DNA from 2 places in the Pseudomonas sp. CMR5c genome. Region 2 is predicted to be linked to the other one. Evidence: predicted binding sites of a transcription regulator. Region 2 holds the regulator's gene; the other holds the start of a gene.
The links. Region 2 encodes FliA, which starts transcription of late flagellar genes. Its sites were predicted from a motif close to CTAAAGTTTNNNNNNNNNNNGCCGNTAA; they were not measured.
Positions count from the first base shown of each region.

Region 1: the regulator FliA is predicted to act here: its motif matches at 4,668-4,695, upstream of C4K40_RS23530 (methyl-accepting chemotaxis protein).

Region 1 is NZ_CP027705.1:5,132,875-5,140,116, forward strand. Features, by position in the region: gene C4K40_RS23510 (glycerophosphodiester phosphodiesterase) at 1-821, shown strand, start outside; gene C4K40_RS23515 (AraC family transcriptional regulator) at 822-1,502, shown strand; gene C4K40_RS23520 (sterol desaturase family protein) at 1,480-2,391, opposite strand; gene C4K40_RS23525 (PepSY domain-containing protein) at 2,550-2,867, shown strand; gene C4K40_RS23530 (methyl-accepting chemotaxis protein) at 2,933-4,558, opposite strand; gene C4K40_RS23535 (transporter) at 4,830-5,852, shown strand; gene C4K40_RS23540 (inorganic phosphate transporter) at 6,088-7,242, shown strand, end outside.
Region 2 is NZ_CP027705.1:1,803,090-1,810,331, reverse strand. Features, by position in the region: gene C4K40_RS08440 (chemotaxis protein CheA) at 1-2,212, opposite strand, end outside; gene C4K40_RS08435 (protein phosphatase CheZ) at 2,225-3,013, opposite strand; gene C4K40_RS08430 (chemotaxis response regulator CheY) at 3,044-3,415, opposite strand; gene fliA (RNA polymerase sigma factor FliA) at 3,582-4,322, opposite strand; gene fleN (flagellar synthesis regulator FleN) at 4,319-5,149, opposite strand; gene flhF (flagellar biosynthesis protein FlhF) at 5,268-6,590, opposite strand; gene flhA (flagellar biosynthesis protein FlhA) at 6,602-7,242, opposite strand, start outside.

The sequences.
Region 1 (7,242 bases), 3.3 Mb from region 2:
CCGAACGCAAGGACCGCCCGGCCAACGCCTTCACCATGGCCGAGCTGAAGACCCTGGACGCCGGCAGCTGGTTCAACCAGGCCCACCCCGACCGCGCCCGGCCAGGCTTCGTCGGCCTGCAGATCCTCACCCTGGATGAAATCATCGATATCGCCCAGGGCAGTTCGGCGCACAAGCCCGGGCTCTACATCGAGACCAAGGAACCCCAGTTGTTCCCGGGTATCGAGCACGACCTCAAGAAAAAACTCCAGGACCGCGGCTGGTTGAGCCCGGCCGGCTCGACCCTGGCCAAGAGCGACCTGGCAGCAGGCCAGGGCAAGGGCCAGGTGGTGCTGCAAACCTTCGACAAGCACAGCCTGGAACTGCTGCACCAGGAAATGCCCCAGGTGCCCAAGGTCCTGTTGCTGTGGCTCGCGCCTGGCAGCATCGAGCCGGCTTCCGGACAGAGCTTTGCCAGCAGCGGTGAAACCGACAAGGCGGCCTTCTATGCCCGCCAGCAACCCCGGGACCAGGCCGAGTTCAAGCGCTGGGTCGACTTCGCCAAGGCCCGGGGCGCCATCGGCACCGGCCCTTCGGCAGCCCTCTCGGGCGGTGGCGAACAGAGCTACGCCGACCTGGTGCAGCCGTGGATGAACCAGTACACCCACGATCAGGGGCTGCTGGTGCATGTCTATACGGTGGACGAGCCGGTGGACTTCCAGAAGGTGATGAATGCCGGCGTCGATGGCATCTTCACCAACCGCAGCGACCAGTTGCTCAAGTACTTCCAGCGTCCGGCCGGCACCAGTGTCGCCCGCCTGCTGGAAGCCAGCGGCTACTGAATGAGCGACTCCCGCTGGCAGGGCGAACTCTGGCTGGGTCGTGACTTCGGCCTGGTCCACGGGTTCATGGGGCGTACCGCGCCCCATGCCCACTACGCCCATCAACTGATCATCGCCCCCGGGCAGCCGGTCACCGTGGAGCTCGATGGCGTTCGCCACAGCGGTCACTACCTGATGATCCAGGCCCTGTGCCGCCACGCCATCGTCGAAGCTCCCGAAGCGGCGTTCACGGTCTATGCCGAACCGCTGTCGATCGATGCGCGGGACCTGCACCAGAGCGTCAGCGAGGTGACACCCGGCTTGCCCGAACTGGAGGCCGCGCTACGCGCCTGCCCGCGCCAGCCCATGGTCGACCGGCGCATAGAGCGGGCGTTGCAGGCCCTGGACGCGGCCCTGGACGGCAAGGTGGCGGCCGCGCAATTGGCGGCCCAGGCCAACCTGTCCCTGAGCCAGCTGGAGCGCTTGTTCGCCCGCGACGTGGGCCTGCCGGTACGCCGCCTGGTGCTGTGGCGGCGCCTGCGCCTGGCCATGGCCCTGATGCTCCAGGGCCAGGCTATGACCCAGGCGGCCCACGGCGCCGGGTTCGCCGACGCCGCGCACTTCTCCCGGACCTTGAAAGCACTATTCGGCGTCACCGCCGGCCAGGCCCTCAAGCATCTCAGGCCCCGCCTGCTGGCTTGACCTGCCGACGCAGGGCTTGCGGCACCTTGGGCTCGGCGCTGTAACGCTGGACCTTGAAGGGCTCCAGCAGTTGCCGCCAGTACCCCGCCGGGTAGTCCGGACGGCTGCCGATGCCCAGGTCTCCCGGACGCATCGGGTAATCATGCCGATAGAACGTGGTGCCCAGCAGCCAGTCCCACAGGTTGAAGAACAGACCGAAGTTCACATCCCCGGCACGCCCGTACTTCATATGGTGGAAGCGGTGCACCGGGGCCCAGGCGAACACCAGGCGCAGTACGCCAAGGCGCATGTCGACATTGGAATGCTGCAACAGCAACTGGATGGCGATGGCCAGTGCCAGCAGCTGTGCCACCGGCAGCGGGATGCCCAGTATGAGTAACGGCAACAGCCCTGCCGAGGCTTCGAGCAACTGGTGCAAGGGGTGCTTGAGCAGGCCGTTGAAGCCATACATGCGCTGCACGCTGTGGTGCACCGCATGCAGGCGCCAGAGCCAGGCCCAACGGTGACTGGCATAGTGCGCCAGGGTGATCCCGCAATCGGCCACGGTAACCGCGAGCAACAGCTGTCCCCAGAGCGGCCAGTCCCGGGGCCACAAGCCATCGTGGGCCAGCAGCATCGCCAGCCCCGGCAGCGCCAGCAGGCCGATGGCATTCAAGCCTTCGTTGACCACGGCGTGCAGGCAGTCGCGCAACCGGTCCCCGTGGGAGCGGTTCCAGGCGGGCTCGTAAGGCAAGCCCCACTCCGCCAGGAACGACACGCCAAGGGCCCCCAGGAACAACCAGGGCAGGCCCGCCGCCGAGCCACCCGCACTGCCCATCCACCAGACACCGGCGCCGATGAAGCCACCGAAGAACAGCGGCCCATACAACCACGCAAGCATTCGTTTCATCCGTCTTGTCTCCATCGATAAGGAGACAGCAGCTTGCCGGCCAGCCAGGCCCGCAGGCTTGAACAAACGGCGCAATCGGTGGCGGGAATTAAGGGTGAATTAAGTTGCGCTGGTTAACCTGTGCCCATCCAAACCCATCACCCCCGAAGGAATCATCCATGAGCAAATTCTCCGCACTGCTGGCCGCCACCGCCCTGACCCTGAGCGCCGGACTGGCCCAGGCCGATGTCCGCCCGGACCTGATCCCGGGCCTGCTCAAGTCGGGCGCCATCATGGACCTGGAGAAACTCAACCAGGCCGCCCTGGCCCAGCATCCCGGCACCAGCGCCGCCAACATCACCGACACCGAGCTGGAACAGACCGCCAGCGGCGCCTACGTCTACCAGGTGGAATTGCGTGACAGCAAAGGCATCGAGTGGGATGTGGACCTGGATGCCAAGACCGGCAAGGTCCTGGCCAACAAGCAAGACCAGTAACCTGCAGATAGCACAAGGCCGCGCCTCTACAAGGGGCGCGGCCTTGTGCTTTGCGGGTCCAGGGATCAGGCGCTCAGGCGCGCCGTGACCTCGTTCAGCTGGCCCGACAGGACATGCAGGTTGCGGCTCGCCGCCTCGGTACGCTGGACGTTGTCCAGGTTGGTGCTGGCGATGGAGGTGATCTCGGTCAGGTTGCGCGAGATGTCCTCGGCCACCGAGGTCTGCTCCTCGGCGGCGGTGGCGATCTGCCGGTTCATGTCGCGAATCGCTTCCACCGCCTGGGTAATGCGCTCGAGCATGGCCCCAGCCTCGGTCACCTGTTGCACGCTCTGTTCGCTGCGCGACTGACCGCTCTCGATGGCATGGGCGGCATCCACCGCGCCGGTCTGCACGGTCTGGATGATCTGGTTGATCTCGGTGATCGAGGCCGCGGTGCGCTGGGCCAGGCTGCGCACTTCATCGGCGACCACGGCGAAACCGCGTCCCGCCTCGCCGGCCCGGGCCGCCTCGATGGCCGCGTTGAGGGCCAGCAAGTTGGTCTGTTCGGCGATGCCCTGGATCACTTCCAGCACCTTGCCGATCCTGCCGCTGTCGGCTTCCAGGCGACGGATCACCGTAGCGGTGTTGGCGATCTCGCCACGCATCTGGGTGATGCTGTCGATGGTGCTCTGCATCACCTGCTCGCCCTGCTGCGCCGACTGGTCGGCATCGTCCGCGGCCCGGGCGGCATCGGCGGCATGGCGCGCCACTTCCTGGGCGGTGGCGGACATCTCGTTCATCGCCGTGGCCACCTGGTCGGTGCGGCTGAACTGGTCATTGGTGCCCTGGGACATCAAGGTCGCGATGGAGTTGAGCTCACCACTGGAGGTATCCAGGTCCGAGGCACTGCGCTGCAGGCTGGTGAAGGTCTGGGCGAGGAAGTCACGCAGGGTGTTGGCGGCGGCGGCCAGCTTGCCCAGCTCGTCCTGGCGAGTGTTGTCCACCCGCTGGGAGAACTGGCCACGGCTGAGCTGGGCCACATAGTCGATCAACTGGCGGATCGGCTCCACCAGGCTACGGTTGACCAGCCACAGGCTGAGCAGGCCGATCAGCAAGCCGGAAATGAGCATCACCAGGATACCCAGCCACACCGTACGATCGGCGGCCGCACTGATCTGCAACGACTGCTGTTGGCCCTGCTTGCGCAACTCGACCACCAGCTCGCTCATCTGCTCGCTGGCGGCACGGTCGAAGCCCTTCACCGCAGCATCGCCGGCACTCGGATCGGCACCGCCGGCCACATAGGCATCACGGGCCTTCTGGTAGGCCTGGCCAAGGGCCAGATGCTCCTGGGCCAGACGCTGGACCCGGCTCTTGAGCGAGGTCTCCAGGCCCTGGGTCTGTGCCAGCTCGCCAAGGATGTTCTGCACGTCGCGCTGGCGATCTTCGAACTGCTGCCAGTACTTGTTCATTTCCTGGGGCTGCTTGCCTCGCAGCAGCACGTTCTTCCATTCCTGCACCTGGATCTTGAACTGCAGGTTGGCCTCGTCGATCAGTTGCGAACTGTGCAGCGGACCTTCGATCAGCTCGCGGTAGCTCTGCACGCCATTGGACAGCAATTGAAAGCACGCCAGGGCGATCAACAGCATCGCCAACAGGCTGCCACTCAGCAGGGCAAGAATTTGCCCTCTCAGGGATTTTTGCAAAAACATCGAGAAGATCTCATGGCAGGGATGGAGCAGGCCCGATAAGGCATGCGTAAGTCCGAACGTCCCTGTCGGGCGCATTCGAGACGGCTCGAATGCGCATGGCATGTGAGCGTGATCGGCATCGACGACACATTCTTGAGAGCCGCCGACCGCCGGTATAACGCGGCGAATCATGGACTTTCAATTGTCACAAAACCGTCAAGAAGCATTGCCATGATGTGGCTCAAGTGAACCTGTGAAACCCGCGCGGGCACTGTCCCTCCTGCGAGCCCCCATGAACCACAGCATCGACCAGAGTCACCGCGATTCCGATCTGTTTGGCCTGCTCTATGGTTACCGCTTCCGCCCCGGCGAACGTGGTCGCGAAATGGATTCGGCCAAGGCCCTGCAAGCCCTGCAATCTGCCGAACACCAGGATGAATTTCTCTGGCTGCACCTGAACCTGGCCCATGCCGCTTGCGAGCGCTGGATGCAGGCCCACCTGCAACTGCCCGATGAATTCTTCGAAGCACTGCATGAAGGTTCGCGCTCGACCCGCATCGAGCACGTGGACTCGGCCCTGCTGGCAGTGGTCAACGACGTGGTGTTCAACTTCAGCAGCATGCTGTCCTCGGACATCTCCACCCTGTGGGTCTGCGTGCGCAGCAACCTGATCATCAGCGCCCGCCTGCAACCCCTGCATTCGGTGGACAAGCTGCGCTCCTCGGTCAAGGCCGGCGAGCACTTCCGCTCGCCCCTGGAACTGCTGGTCCACCTGCTACGGGACCAGGGCGAGGTGCTGACCCAGATCGTGCGCAAGACCAGCCTCAGCGTCGACCAGATCGAAGACCAGTTGCTGGCGGCCAGGGTCTCGGCCAACCGTGCCGAACTGGGAGCCATGCGCCGGGTACTGGTGCGCCTGCAACGGCTGCTGGCCCTGGAGCCGGGCTCGCTGCTGCGGCTGCTCAACCGGCCGCCGCCGTGGTTGCAGAAGGACGACGTCAAGGAGCTGCGCAAGTCCACCGAGGAGTTCGCCCTGATCATCAGCGACCTCACGGCCCTGGGGGAGCGGATCAAGCTGCTGCAGGAGGAAATCGCCGCCAACCTCAACGAGCAGAGCAACCGCACCCTGTTCACCCTGACCGTGGTCACGGTGCTGGCCCTGCCGATCAACATCATCGCCGGCTTCTTCGGCATGAACGTCGGCGGCATTCCCTTCTCCGGCGATCCGGAAGGCTTCTGGATCCTGGTGGCGCTGGTGGTCACCTTCACCGTGATCGCCGGGCGCTGGGCCTTTCGCAAACGCCAGGATTACTGACCCCGCGGCCGTACGCGCCTCGCTGACGCTCGACAGCGGCTACAGCACCACCGTATCCGCAGCCCCGCTTCGTGTAGCCGCTGCCGCCGGCTGCGCACGGCTCGGCACGAGCCGCCGGGGGGCAAACGGATCAACGGGCCAGTCAATTGCACAAACCATGACCTGGGGCAGTCTGCCTGTAACATTCGGCAACGATCATGGAAGCCATTCCTTCCAGCCACAGGATTGTCCAGCAATGGCCACCCCTTCCCTGACCGTCGCCTCCCCCAGCGTCGACGCCAAACCGCAACTGGATAAGAAACCCGGCCCCTTCACCCTGGTGGTGTTCTTCGCCGTATTGGCCCTGGGCCTGTTGTTCACCGCCTACAGCCTGATGCACGACATGCACGAACTGGGCACCACGGTCACCACCTGGACCCCATTCCTGCTGCTTGGCGTCGCGCTGCTGATCGCCCTGGGCTTCGAATTCGTCAACGGCTTCCACGACACCGCCAACGCGGTGGCCACGGTGATCTACACCCATTCGCTGCCACCACAGTTCGCGGTGGTCTGGTCCGGCCTGTTCAACTTCCTCGGGGTGCTGCTGTCCAGCGGCGCAGTGGCCTTCGGCATCATCGCCCTGCTGCCGGTGGAACTGATCCTGCAGGTGGGCTCTTCCGCCGGCTTCGCCATGATCTTCGCCCTGCTGATCGCCGCCATCCTGTGGAACCTCGGCACCTGGTGGCTCGGCTTGCCGGCCTCGTCGTCCCATACCCTGATCGGCTCGATCATCGGCGTCGGCGTAGCCAACGCCCTGATGCATGGCCGCGATGGCACCAGCGGAGTGGACTGGGGCCAGGCCACCAAGGTCGGCTATGCCCTGCTGTTCTCGCCGCTGATCGGCTTCGTGTTCGCCGCCCTGCTGTTGCTGGCCCTGCGCCTGTTCGTCAAGAACCGCGCGCTGTACAAGGCGCCCAAGGGCGACACCCCGCCACCGTGGTGGATTCGCGCTCTGCTGATCCTGACCTGCACCGGGGTGTCGTTCGCCCACGGCTCCAACGACGGCCAGAAAGGCATGGGCCTGATCATGCTGATCCTGGTGGGCACCCTGCCCATGGCCTACGCCCTGAACCGCACCATGCCCGCCGACCAGGCCCTGCAGTTCGCCGCCGTGGCCGAAGTCACCCAGCAAGCCCTGGCCAAGAGCTCCCCACAGGCGGTGCCGGCCGATCCTCGCGCAGTGCTCTCGGAATACATGCGCAGCAAGCAAGCCACGCCCGAACTGGTGCCGGCCCTGGCCGCCCTGGCCGGTGCCATCGGCAATGAAGTGAAGGGTTATGGCTCGCTGTCCAAGGTTCCGGCCGAAGCCATGGGCAACGTGCGCAACGACATGTACCTGACCAGTGAAACC
Region 2 (7,242 bases):
CGGACATGCCCGGGGTCCCCTGGAGCATTTTGCCCAAGGGCTTGATGACCACTTCTTCCTGGCCCACCAGTTGGTCGACGACAAAGCCGATCCGCTGGGTGCCCACCGAAAGGATCACTACGTGGCCCTCACGCTGCTCTTCATAAGCGGCGGAACTGACCAGCCAGCGTTTGAGGTAGAACAAGGGCAAGGCCTTGTCCCGCACGATCACCACTTCCTGGCCGTCCACCACGTTGGTGCGCGACAGGTCGAGGTGGAAGATTTCGTTGACGTTGACCAACGGGAAGGCGAACGCCTGGTTGCCGAGCATGACCATCAGCGTCGGCATGATCGCCAGGGTCAGCGGCACCTTGATCACGATCTTCGAACCCTGGCCCTTGGTCGAATAGATGTTGATCGAACCATTGAGCTGGGAAATCTTGGTCTTGACCACGTCCATGCCCACACCGCGACCAGAGACATCGGAGATCTCGGTCTTGGTGGAGAACCCGGGGGCGAAGATCAGGTTGTAGCACTCGGTATCGCTCAGCCGGTCGGCGGCGTCCTTGTCCATGACCCCGCGCTTGACCGCGATGGCGCGCAGGACATTGGGATCCATGCCCTTGCCGTCATCGGAGATCGACAACAGGATGTGGTCGCCTTCCTGCTCGGCGGCCAACACCACCTTGCCCTGGCGCGACTTGCCCGATTCCTCGCGTTCTTCCGGAGATTCGATACCGTGGTCCACCGCGTTGCGCACCAAGTGCACCAACGGGTCGGCCAGGGCCTCCACCAGGTTCTTGTCGAGGTCGGTTTCTTCCCCCACCAGCTCCAGGTTGATCTCTTTCTTGAGCTGCCGGGCCAGGTCGCGAACCAGGCGCGGGAAGCGCCCGAAGACCTTCTTGATCGGCTGCATGCGGGTCTTCATCACCGCGGTCTGCAAGTCGGCGGTGACCACGTCGAGGTTCGACACCGCCTTGGACATGGCTTCGTCGCCGCTGTTGAGACCCAGGCGCACCAGGCGGTTACGCACCAGCACCAGTTCGCCCACCATGTTCATGATTTCATCCAGGCGCGCAGTGTCCACGCGCACTGTGGTTTCCGCTTCGCTGGCCGGTTTCTCGGCGGCTGGCGCGGCCGGCGCGCGGGCCGGAGCAGGAGCCGCGGCGGGTTTTGGCGCCTCGGGCTTGGCCTCGGGCTTGGCAGCGGCGGCCGGCTTGGCTGCCGCAGGCTTGGCCACCGCGGCACTGGCAGCCGCCGGTGCCGCCACTGCAGGAGCCGCAGCGACCGTGGCCGCCGGCTGGGCAGTGCCTGGCGTGTCGGAGAACTTGCCCTTGCCGTGCAGCTCATCGAGCAGGGATTCGAATTCGTGATCGGTGATCAGGTCACTGCCAGCCGCAGCTGCACCTGGCGCAGCGGCGGCAGGTGCGGCAGCTACCGCCGATTCCAGTGCGTCAACGGCGAAATTGCCCTTGCCATGCAACTGGTCCAGCAGGGCTTCGAACTCGTCGTCGGTGATCTCATCGCCGCCGGCAGCGGCGCCACCCTCGGCATCGGCCGCAGTGGGAGCGAGCGCATCGGGGGCGAACTGGCCCTTGCCGTGCAACTGGTCCAGCAGGGACTCGAACTCGGCATCGGTGATCTCGTCGCCGGCCGGCTCACCCTCGGTGGCAGATACGGCGGCGGGCGCGGCCTCGGCATCGGCCTTGGCGGCGCTCAGCGAGTCGAGCAACAGTTCGAATTCGTTGTCGGTGATATCGCCCGCCGGCGCTTGCGGCTCGGGCTCGGGTTCCGCCACGGCCTCGACCACTTCTTCCACGGGGGCAGGAGCGGGCTGCGCGCTGGCCGGCTCGGCCAGGCGCGCCAGGGCGGATAGCAATTCAGGTGTCGCAGGAGTGATCTCGGTACGCTCGCGGACCTGGCCGAACATGCTGTTCACCGTGTCCAGAGCCTCGAGCACCACGTCCATCAGTTCCGAGTCGACTCGTCTCTCACCCTTGCGCAGGATGTCGAAAACGTTCTCGGCGATGTGGCAGCACTCCACCAGCTCATTGAGCTGGAGGAAGCCGGCGCCCCCTTTAACAGTGTGAAAACCGCGAAAAATTGCGTTGAGCAGATCCGCATCATCTGGCCGGCTTTCCAGCTCGACCAATTGTTCGGACAGTTGCTCTAGAATCTCGCCGGCCTCAACCAGGAAATCCTGAAGGATCTCTTCATCGGCGCCGAAGCTCATTAATGGGTGCTCCTAGAATCCAAGGCTGGAAAGCAAATCGTCAACATCGTCCTGACCGGACATAACGTCTTCCCGTTTATCGGCATGAATCTGCGGACCTTCACCCTTGGCGAGATGTTTTTGCGGATCTTTTTCCGCCAGGATCGATGCGCGGTCATGTTCGATACCAGCGAAACGATCGACCTGGCTGGCCATCAAGACGAGTTTGAGCAGATTGCTTTCGACTTCCGTGACCAACTGAGTCACGCGCTTGATCACCTGGCCGGTGAGGTCCTGGTAATCCTGCGCCAGCAGAATGTCGTTGAGGTGGCCGGAGATGGTACGGGTCTCCTGCTCGCTACGAGTCAGAAAACCGTCGACCCGCCGCGCCAGTTCGCGAAACTCCTCGGCACCGACCTCGCGCCGCATGAAGCGGCCCCAGTCCACGCTCAAGGCCTGGGCTTCAGTGCTCAGGCCGTTGACCAGCGGGGTGCTGCTCTCCACCAGGTCCATGGTGCGGTTGGCTGCGGCTTCCGTCAGCCGGACCACATAGGACAGGCGCTCGGTGGCATCCGTGATCTGTGAAACTTCCTCGGCTTGCGGCATGTGCGGGTCAATCTGGAAATTGACGATCGCGCTATGCAGCTCGCGGGTGAGCTTGCCCACTTCCTGGTACAGGCCGCGGTCACGGGTCTGATTGAGCTCATGGATCAGTTGCACGGCTTCGCCGAACTTGCCCTTCTCCAGACTCTCGACCAGTTCCAGCGCATGTTTTTTCAGGGTCGACTCAAAGTCGCCCAGTGAAGATTCGTTATGCTCCATAGCTCCCCCGTGGCGGAATGGCTACGCATCTCAACCGATGCGTTCGAAGATCTTCTCGATCTTCTCTTTCAGCGCCTGGGCCGTGAATGGTTTGACGACATAGCCGTTAACGCCGGCCTGGGCGGCTTCGATGATCTGCTCGCGCTTGGCTTCGGCAGTCACCATCAGTACCGGCAGGTGCTTGAGCTTTTCATCGGCGCGCACATGGCGCAGCAGATCGATACCGGTCATGCCCGGCATGTTCCAGTCCGTTACCAGAAAGTCGATGCTCCCGCTGTTGAGTACCGGAATGGCGGTAGTGCCATCGTCGGCCTCGACCGTGTTGGTGAAACCCAGATCACGCAACAGGTTTTTTATGATCCGCCGCATCGTTGAGAAGTCATCAACGATGAGGATTTTCATGTTCTTGTCCAATTCGACCTCCAAGCAGTCTTAAACGCATCCAGTTCCTGGACGCGCCATTCAATCAATCCGGCATAACACGCAACGACTGCATGGAGCACATACTGCAAAACCGGCAAGGCGCAAGGCCTGACCGGTCTTGGGCGCAGTGTCCCCACACTGCCTGTCAGCGCGCTCGCCACTCCCCCAAACGCCCCCGCAAACGGGCCGCGCACTGGCTGTGTAACTGGCTGACCCGCGATTCGCTGACCCCCAGGACCTCACCGATTTCCTTGAGGTTCAGCTCTTCGTCGTAGTACAGCGCCAACACCAGTCGCTCGCGCTCCGGCAAATTGGCAATCGCATCCGCCAACGCGGCCTGGAAGCGTTCATCCTCCAGGTCCCGTGACGGCTCGAGATGAGCACTGGCGCCATCCTCGTGCAGCCCTTCATGTTCGCCGTCCTGCAACAGGTCGTCGAAACTGAACAGCCGGCTGCCCAGGGTGTCGTTCAAAATCCCGTAATAATCGTCGAGACTCAATTGAAGTTCGGCCGCAACCTCGTGATCTTTAGCGTCACGACCGGTTTTAGCTTCAATTGCGCGAATGGCATCACTGACCATGCGCGTATTACGGTGCACCGAACGCGGTGCCCAGTCGCCTTTACGAACCTCGTCGAGCATCGCGCCACGGATACGGATACCCGCGTAGGTCTCGAAACTCGCGCCCTTGCTCGCGTCGTACTTGGTCGACACTTCGAGCAAACCGATCATCCCAGCCTGGATCAGGTCCTCTACCTGGACACTGGCCGGCAACCGCGCCAGCAGGTGATAGGCGATACGCTTGACCAGAGGCGCATAGCGCTCGATCAGTTCGTATTGGCTGTCACGCGCCGACTTCTTGTAGAGGTTGTAGCCACTGGCAGTCATAGCACCGGTCCCGCTGTTTGATGCACTAGCCGCTCGACAAAGAATTCCAGATGCCCGCGTGGGTTCGCCGGCAACGGCCAGGTATCGACTTTCTGTGCGATGGCCTTGAACGCCAATGCACACTTCGAACGGGGAAAGGCTTCATAGACCGCACGCTGCTTTTGCACGGCCTTGCGCACGCTTTCGTCGTAGGGAACTGCGCCGACATATTGTAAGGCCACGTCCAGGAAGCGATCAGTGACCTTGGTCAACTTTGCAAACAGGTTGCGCCCTTCCTGGGGGCTCTGGGCCATGTTGGCCAGGACCCGGAAGCGGTTCATGCCGTAGTCGCGGTTGAGCAGCTTGATCAGCGCGTAGGCGTCGGTGATCGAAGTGGGTTCGTCGCAGACCACCAGCAGCACTTCCTGGGCCGCGCGGACAAAACTGACTACCGAGTCACCAATACCCGCAGCGGTGTCGATCACCAGGACATCGAGGTTGTCGCCGATGTCGCTGAAGGCCTGGATCAGGCCGGCATGCTGGGCAGGGCTCAGGTGCACCATGCTCTGGGTGCCCGAGGCGGCCGGAACGATGCGGATGCCACCCGGCCCCTGGAGCAGCACGTCGCGCAGCTCGCAGCGCCCTTCGATGACATCGGCCAGGGTGCGTTTGGGGGTCAGGCCCAAGAGGACATCGACATTGGCCAATCCCAGGTCGGCATCCAGCAGCAAGACCCGTCGACCGAGCTCAGCCAGAGCCAGGGACAAGTTCACTGACACATTAGTCTTGCCGACGCCACCTTTGCCGCCGGTCACCGCGATCACCTGTACGGGATGCATGCTGCCCATGTTCTTTCTTTACCTTGTCTTACTTAGACGGGGCCACATAACTGGCTGCGTGTTCACCGTGAGAACAATGCCTGGCAGACCATCGATGTAGATACACTGCAATCTATTCATGAGTACCTCAGCCGACCCGCTTGGCCGGGTTGTGGTACAGGTCAGCGAACATATCGGCCATGGCTTCTTCGCTGGGTTCTTCCTGCATCTGCACGCTCACGGCGCGGCTCACCAGCTGGTGCCGACGCGGCAGGTGCAGGTCGTCAGGAATCCGCGGGCCATCGGTCAGATAGGCAACCGGTAATTCATGACTGATGGCCAGGCTCAACACCTCGCCAAGGCTGGCTGTTTCATCCAGTTTAGTCAGGATGCACCCGGCCAGACCACAGCGCTTGTAGCTGTGGTAGGCGGCGGTCAGCACCTGCTTCTGGCTGGTGGTGGCCAGCACCAGGTAATTCTTCGCGCGGATCCCGCGGCCGGCCAGACTTTCAAGCTGCATGCGCAGCGCCGGATCGCTGGCCTGCAGGCCTGCGGTATCGATCAGCACCACGCGCTTGCGCAGCAGCGGGTCCAGGGCCTGGGCCAGGGACTGGCCAGGATCGACATGGGTCACCGAGACATTGAGGATCCGCCCCAGGGTCTTGAGCTGCTCCTGGGCGCCGATGCGGTAGCTGTCCATGCTCACCAGCGCAATGTTCTGCGCGCCGTACTTGAGCACGTAGCGGGCCGCGAGCTTGGCCAGGGTGGTGGTCTTGCCCATGCCGGCAGGACCGACCATGGCAATCACCCCGCCCTCTTCCAGAGGCTCGACTTCCGGCGTCAGGATCATTCGCGCCAGATGGGCCAGGAGCATGCGCCAGGCCTGGCGTGGCTCGTCGATATCGGTGATCAGGGCCAGCAGGTCGCGAGCCAGCGGGCCGGACAAGCCGATGCGCTGCAGGCGGCGCCAGAGGTTGGCCTGTTCGGGACGACTGCCCTGCAACTGGCTCCAGGCCAGGGAACCGAGCTGTACTTCCAGCAGCTCGCGCAAGCCGTTGAGCTCGGAGCGCATGGAGTCCAGGGCACGATTGTCCACCGCCGGCGCGACCGGGGCCGGAGCCGGGCGCGGGCGCTCGGTCAGGGTTGGCTCGATCAAGGGCTCGGCTGCCGTCAGCGGCAGGCCGGCGAACAACTGGCGATTGCTGATCGAGGCAGTGTCACCTTCGCCCCGCAGGCTCAGCTCGGCCTGGGCGGTAACGATCCGCGACTGGGTCTTGCGCAGCTCGTCTTCGAGCTCCACGTTCGGAATCCGTGGCGACAAGGCCGACAACTTGTAATCCAGGGCCGCCGTCAGCTCGACGCCACCGGCGATCCGGCGGTTGCCGATGATGGCAGCCTCGGCCCCCAACTCATCACGAACCAGTTTCATGGCCTGACGCATATCGGCGGCGAAAAAACGCTTAACTTGCATAACCCACTACCTCAGCCGTTGGGCCCTACTGTCGCAACGATGGTCACTTGCTTGTTGTCGGGAATTTCCTGGTACGCCAGCACATGCAAACCCGGGACGGCCAGACGACCGAACCGCGAGAGCATGGCGCGGACCGGACCCGCCACCAACAGAATCACCGGTTGACCTTGCATCTCTTGACGCTGCGCCGCTTCGATCAGCGAACGCTGCAGCTTCTCTGCCATGCTTGGCTCGAGCAGAACGCCTTCTTCCTGGCCTTGTCCTGCCTTCTGCAAACTGCTGAGCAAAATCTGTTCCAACCTTGGCTCCAAGGTGATCACAGGCAGCTCGGACTCAGTACCTACAATGCTTTGGACGATGGCGCGAGACAATCCGACGCGCACCGCAGCAACCAAAGCGGCAGTATCTTGACTCTTAGCGGCATTGTTGGCGATAGCCTCGGCAATGCTGCGGATATCACGCACCGGCACCTGTTCGGCCAACAAGGCTTGCAGCACCTTGAGCAACTGCGAGAGCGAGAGCACGCCCGGCACCAGCTCTTCAGCCAGCTTCGGCGAACTCTTGGCCAGCACCTGCATCAGTTGCTGGACCTCTTCGTGGCCGATCAGTTCGCTGGAGTGCTTGTACAGAATCTGGTTCAAGTGAGTGGCGA